Regions from separate parts of the Micromonospora sp. NPDC048835 genome, predicted to be linked through region 2. Evidence: riboswitches for the same ligand, from Rfam matches in the RefSeq annotation. Region 2 holds a riboswitch; the other holds the start of a gene.

Region 1 (3,408 bases), on a different contig from region 2:
CCAGGTCGGCGGAGGTCTCCAGCGCGGTCAGGTACAGCTCCTCGCTGATCCGGGTGGACAGTTCCCGGGCGGCCGGCGAGTCGAAGGGCAGCCGCAGGGCGAAGAAGACGTCCTGCAACCCCATCAGCCCGAGCCCGACGGGCCGCCAGCGGGGGTTGCTCGCCGCCGCCTGCGCGGTCGGGTAGTAGTTGATGTCGATGACCCGGTCCAGGAAGGTCACCGCGGTGCGGACCGTGGCGCGCAGCCGCTCCCAGTCGATGCCGCCGTCGGCGAGATGGGCGGCGAGGTTCACCGAGCCGAGGTTGCACACGGCGGTCTCGGCGTCGTTCGACACCTCGACGATCTCGGTGCAGAGATTCGACAGGTGTACCACGTTGCCCGGCTCGGCGGTCTGGTTGCACAGCCGGTTCGACGCGTCCTTGAAGGTCATCCACCCGTTGCCGGTCTGGGCGAGGGTCCGCATCATCTTCCCGTACAGCTCCCGCGCCGGGACCTGCCGCACGTAGCGGCCCTGCGCCTCGGCCTCCCGGTACGCGGCGTCGAACCGCTCCCCCCACAGGTCGGGCAGCTCGGGCACCTCGCTCGGGTCGAACAGCGACCACATCTCGTCGGCCTCGACCCGGCGCATGAACTCGTCCGGGATCCAGTTGGCCAGGTTGAGGTTGTGGGTGCGCCGGGCGTCCTCGCCGGTGTTGTCGCGCAGGTGCAGGAACTCCTCGATGTCCGGGTGCCACGGCTCGAGGTAGACGCAGGCCGCGCCCTTGCGCCGGCCGCCCTGGTTGACGGCGGCGACGCTCGCGTCGAGCGTGCGCAGCCACGGCACGATCCCGTTGGACTGCCCGTTCGTGCCCCGGATCAGCGCTCCCCGGGAGCGGACCCGGGAGTACGCGATGCCGATGCCACCGGCGAACTTGGACAGGTTGGCGACCTGGGCGTACCGGGCGTAGATCGAGTCCAACTCGTCGAGCGGGGAGTCGACCAGATAGCAGGAGGACATCTGGGTGTGTCGGGTGCCGGAGTTGAACAACGTCGGTGAGCTGGGCAGGTAGGCCAGGCTGGACATCAGCCGGTAGAAGCCGACCGCCTCGTCCGCCGTCCGGGACAGGCCACAGGCCACCCGCAGCAGCCAGTACTGCGGGGTCTCCAGCACCAGTCGGCTGGTGGGGTGGCGCAGCAGGTAGCGGTCGTACACCGTGCGCAGGCCGAAGTACTCGAACCGGCGGTCAGCGTCCGGGTCGACGGCGTGGTCCAGGGTCGTGGCGTGCGCGGCGACGAACGCGGCGGTGTCGTCGCCGATCAGACCCTCGGTGTGCCCGGCGCGGATCGCCGCGCTGAACGAGGTGATGCCCTGTCGACGCACCTCCTTGTCGACGTACCCGGCGAGCAGCCGCGCCGCGAGGCGCGAGTACTGCGGTTCCTCACCGATCATCTCGGCCGCCGTCTGGATGGACAGCCGGTCCAGTTCCGCGGTGGTCGCGCCGTCGTAGAGGCCGCTGATGGTTCGGGTGGCCACCCGCATCGGGTCGACGTCGGTCAGGTCGTCGGCCCACCGCTCGACCGCTCGGACGATCTTGTTCACGTCCACGGGTTCGGTGCCGCCGTCGCGCTTGCGGACCTGCATCGGCGTTCGCCGCAGGGTCGCGTCGCCGCTGGCCGGGACTACCTCGGTGACTGTCACCACTCGCTCCTCGGAGTTCGAGACCTGGTGGCCCGGACGCGAGGAGACAGACACCGACGGACGCCACGCCGCTGCGGGCGTGGGTCAGGTGGCGTCGGCCGTCCCACGCGGCCTCGGACCGCCGCCCACCCGGGTGCGGGTACGCGGCGCGCTGGCAGGTCTTCGGACTCGCGGGCACGACCGGGCTCGCCGGTCTCCTACTGGCCGTCGCTTCCCAGGCCGAACGTGGCCCAGTGCTGATGACGGCTGTCGTTCCCACTCACCGCTGCGGGACAGTCCCGGATTTCCACCGGGTTCCCTGTTGCCTCGACCGCACCGGATGAGCGGCCGAACCAGCTGCGCTCGACACCATATATAGGGACGCAGCCGTTGTCACACCCCACATGTCGGTCTCGGGCGTGTCGGGAGCGTTGCGGTGACCACCGTCACCAACCCCGGGACGCACACTGCGGCCGACCGACGCCGGGAAGCGGCGACGAGGCGGCGTCTTCGGGTGTCGACAGTCGACAAACATCATATGTCTGCGCCCCTGGAGTGATCGACAACGTTGACGTTCTGGACCGGCCCTCCGTATACTCCCAGTGATCATCTGATCTTTAGCCTAGCCGGGCGAGGAGCGCATGCCGCAGATCACCGCCGTCACCGTCGAAGACGTCCGCTTCCCCACCTCCCTGACCGCTGACGGGTCAGACGCCATGAACAAGGACGGCGACTACTCGGCGGCCTACGTCGTCCTGCACACCGACGGCGTCGACGGCGTGGGCGCGCCACTCGCGGGGCACGGCCTCACCTTCACCATCGGTCGAGGCAACGACATCGTCGCGGCGGCAGCCGTCCACCAGGCCCAACTTCTCGTGGGCATGGACGTGGCGACGATGGCCGCCGACATGGGCGCGGTCTACCGCCTGCTCACCTCCGACTCGCAACTGCGCTGGCTCGGCCCGGAGAAGGGTGTCGTCCACCTGTCCCTCGCCGCCGTGTTGAACGCGTCGTGGGACCTGGTCGCCCGGGTCGCCGACAAGCCGCTGTGGCGACTGCTCGTCGACATGTCCCCCGAGCAACTCGTCGACATCGCGGACCTGCGCTACCTGTCCGACGCGCTGACCCGGGACGAGGCACTGGCCATCCTGCGGGCCAAGGAGGGCACGAAGGCCGCCCGCCTCGCCGAGCTGGACCGGACCGGCTACCCCGCCTACACCACCTCGGCGGGTTGGCTCGGCTACGGTGACGACAAGCTACGCCGGCTGTGCCAGGAGGCGGTGGACACCGGCTACGGCTACGTCAAGCTCAAGGTGGGTGCCAACCTCGACGACGACATCCGCCGGTGCGCGATCGCACGGGAGATCCTCGGGCCGGATCGCAACCTGATGATCGACGCCAACCAGGTGTGGGACGTCGGCCAGGCCATCGAGTGGGTCACCGCCCTCGCCGAGTTCAAGCCACTGTGGATCGAGGAGCCGACCAGCCCCGACGACATCCTCGGCCACGCCGCCGTCCGCCGAGCCGTCGCTCCGATCGGTGTCGCCACCGGCGAGCACTGCCACAACCGGGTGATGTTCAAGCAACTGTTCCAGGCCGAGGCCATCGACTTCTGCCAACTGGACACCGGCCGGCTGGCGAGCATCAACGAGATCGTCGCCGTGTTGCTGCTCGCCGCGAAGTTCGACGTGCCGGTCTGCCCACACGCGGGTGGCGTCGGGCTGTGCGAGATGGTCCAACACGTGTCGGTG
Region 2 (3,408 bases):
CCCGGTGTACGGCTGGTAACCGCCGTCGGGCTCCTGCGCCGTGGCCAGGAACGCCTTGGCCGAACTGAGCGCCGCGTCGTGCGCGCCGAGCGTGTGCAGCGCCAGGACGGCGAGGGTGGTGGCTGCGAGGTCGGGGTCGCAGGCTTCGGTGGGGCTGCGCCAGACACCGGCGAAGGCTCCGATCGTGCACTGCTGCTCGGTCAGGCGGGTGACGGTGGAGGCCGGCGGGGTGACGCCGGCGCGCTTGAGCGCGAGCAGGGCGGTCGCGTGGGTCAGCGGATCGCTCGATCCGGCGAAGTCACCGGCGGCGGCGCAGCCGGCGTCGGCGTCGGTCGCGGTGCAGACCCGGTCGGTGAGCGTGGCGATCAGGTCCCGGTCGCCGAACGCGCGCGGATCGCCGCTGGTGCTGGTCAGCAGGAGCGCGAGGCTGGCGACGTTGGCGATTCGGGGTGGGGCGGTGCCACCGTTCGGGAAGATGGCGCCATCGACGTGCGCCCGCAGATAGTCGACGATCTTGGTGAGCGTCTGGTCCTGCCCACCGGTGCCGGCCAGGGCGGTGGCGACGGCGATGGTCCGGTAGTAGTCGACGAAACCGTTGTCGACGTGGTCGCCGTCGGCGAGCTGCCCCACCAGGTAACTCGCCACCGCCTTGACCTGCGCTTCCGTCGGTCGCGTCGGCACGGGCGTCGAGGTCGGGGTCGCCGTCGGAGTCGGGGTGGCGGTCGGAGTCGGGCCGCTCGCGCGCACTGACGCGGGGGTGAAGCTCGGTGCCCCGGTGGTGCCGCCGATGTCGGTGCCGCCGAAGACCCACGCCTCGACCTCACCCGGGCCCGGCCGCTGCGCCATCGCGCCGAGTGGACTGTAGGTCCAGTGGTCCTGCCCGGCCGGTGCGATCCAGTAGGACCAGTAGGCCGACGCCGGTGGCGTCAACTGGCACGCCTCGTCGGCCGGTGTCGGGTGTTCGGCACCGGACGCGAAGTCGGGCGATCCGATCCGGCAGATGAAGCCAGGGCCGTCGTGGGCGGTGCCGGTGGTGGTGAAGCCCGCCTCGTGCAGCAGGTCCAGGCCGGTGGTCGGGGTGGCGTCGCAGCCACGTAACACCGGTCCGCCCCAGGCGGCGAAGTCGACGGCGACGATCGCGCCCTGGGTCGGGGTGCAGGACTCCAGCGGATCGGCGAGCGCGGCGCGGGTCGGCACCACCAGCGCCACCGCGCCGAGCACCGCTGCGGCGACGGCCGCCAACCATGCCGCAGGAACGCGCGACGTTCGACTGACCAGGGGGGACATGGCGACTCTCTCGGGGGCTAGCGGCGCAGGCGCGGACGCGGACCCCGAGGACAAGCCCCGGAAATCTGGCTCCGCGCCGTGTACCTCGACGGCGCTGCGGTGCTCTATCCAGCCAGGTAATCCGACTCGTCCCGAGAATGGGACCTACGGCTGCGGGCCAGCGCCGGACTTTGACCGGCTTCCCCTGACTGCTGGATCGCGGCCATCGGACCACACCCGCGACCACCTCGTCAACGCAAGACCGTGTCATGTACCTAACAGCGCGCGGTAGGGGCTTCCTCCCATAACGTGACCGCGTCATCGCGTGGGGGAACCCGGTGGGAATCCGGGGCTGACGCGCAACGGTGAGGACGGTCCGCCGTCCCGAGCCCGACTACCCACGTGGTGACGCAGCACCTGCGGTATCCGTCCCACGCGTCCTGCGGCCGGCCCGCCCCGCTCCCGCCGGCCCCTCCCGGGCTCCGGGTCGAGGCAGTCGTGCCCGTACCCCCAAGGAGACCCGATGTCCTCACGCCTCTCCTCCGGCAGCCACCGGAGACGAATCGCGACAGCTCCCGCCACCGCGCTGATCGCCACCGTCGTCGCTGTCGCGACCGGTGCAGCGCCCGCCGCCGCGACCTCGACCGCGGCGCAGATCGCCACCGCCAAGACCAACGGTGTCGCCTACCTGCGCACACTGCAGGCCGCCGACGGCAGCTACGCCAGCGGCGGACTGTCGAACGAGTGGGCGTTCAGCGCGTTCGCACCCGCCGGCGTCGCGGCGGTGGACGTCTACCCCTCTGGCGACACGACCAAGAACGCCCGCACCGTCTACCGCAACCAGCTCTCGGCCGCGTCCTGGCCGAGCAGCACGCCGGTGGTCACCGACTACGAGCGTGGGGTGCTGAACGCCTACGCCGCCGGCATCGACCCCGCCCGGGTCTCCTCCACCCGTAACCTGATCGCCGACACCATCGCCTACTGGCAGACCGGCTCGGCCGGTTACTACGGCCCGCCGGCCAACTTCAACGGCACCGTCTTCGGCACTCTCGCCCTGGCCGGTGCGAAGACCCAGTCCGGCGCCGCCCGCGTACCGCAGGCCCTGCTCAACCTGTCGATCACCCGGATCCGCAACAACCAGCACAACGACGGCGGCTGGACCTTCACCCAGGCCGAGGGCAACCCCACCCAACTCGCCGCCGCCAGCGACATCGACATGACCGGCGCGGCCATGGCCGCGCTCTGCGCCGCCGGGGTCCCGAACACCGACACCGACGTCGTTCAGGCGAAGAACTTCCTCAAGAGCAAGCTGGTCAACGCATCCGGCGCGTTCAGCTCGATGTTCGGCGTCAACACCGACTCCACCGCCTGGGCGGTCTCCGGCCTGAACGCCTGCGGCATCCCGAGCCAGGGCACCGACTTCACCACCACCGCCGGCAAGACCCCGATCGACTTCCTGCGCGCGCAGCAGCTGAGCGGCGGCGGGTTCAAGTACCTGCCCACAAACACCACCCCGTCGGCGTACGCCTCCATCGACGCGGTACGCGCGCTCGCCGGCGCCGGCTACACCGCCGCTCCCCCGACCCCGGTCACCTCCGGCGCGCCCACCTGGGTCGCGGCAAGCGGATTCACCACGGGCGCCGCCACCCGACTCGCCGTGATCGTCGACAACGGCAGCGGCAGCATCAAGCCGTGCGCGGTCACGCTGACGCCGACCGCCGCCACCACCACCCTCGGCGCGGTGCTGGACGCCGCCGTCGGCTCGGCCACCCCGAGCGGCTGCGTCACCTCTCTTCTTCCCACCAGTGGCACCGGCACCATCACCTCGATCAACGGCCTGGCCAACAGCGGCTCCTCGACCTGGAAGGTGTCCCGCGACGGCGGCACCCCGGCCACCGCGACCCGCGGCACGACAGTGACCGTCGGCGACACGATCTACCTGCGCTACGGCGCCTGACCGCCGGGTAGCGCGATGGTCAGCGGCGGCCGGGCCGCCGCTGACCATCCGTCCGGCTGATCCGCCCGCCGCCGCTCAGCCAAGGGTGACGAGGTGGAAGACCGGACGGGTTGATCAGCTATCCAAGTCGTCACTGGGGTGAGGACAGCGATGGCATGCGTCTGCGCCCGGTAGCCCGGGACGTA

What was found. A riboswitch is a leader RNA that binds a small molecule or an ion and turns the genes downstream of it on or off. The one in region 2 is predicted to bind cobalamin.
Region 1: linked by a shared signal. The riboswitch ahead of AB0C15_RS20190 (ribonucleoside-diphosphate reductase subunit alpha) and the one ahead of AB0C15_RS01050 (hypothetical protein) in region 2 are both predicted to bind cobalamin.

What each region holds. Positions count from the first base shown of each region.
Region 1 covers NZ_JBEZGM010000016.1:46,824-50,231, forward strand. The annotation lists gene AB0C15_RS20190 (ribonucleoside-diphosphate reductase subunit alpha) at 1-1,621, opposite strand, end outside; cobalamin riboswitch at 1,814-2,030, opposite strand; gene AB0C15_RS20195 (enolase C-terminal domain-like protein) at 2,299-3,408, shown strand, end outside.
Region 2 covers NZ_JBEZGM010000001.1:261,576-264,983, reverse strand. The annotation lists gene AB0C15_RS01055 (prenyltransferase/squalene oxidase repeat-containing protein) at 1-1,287, opposite strand, end outside; cobalamin riboswitch at 1,381-1,512, opposite strand; cobalamin riboswitch at 1,565-1,687, shown strand; gene AB0C15_RS01050 (hypothetical protein) at 1,790-3,223, shown strand; gene AB0C15_RS01045 (hypothetical protein) at 3,338-3,408, opposite strand, start outside.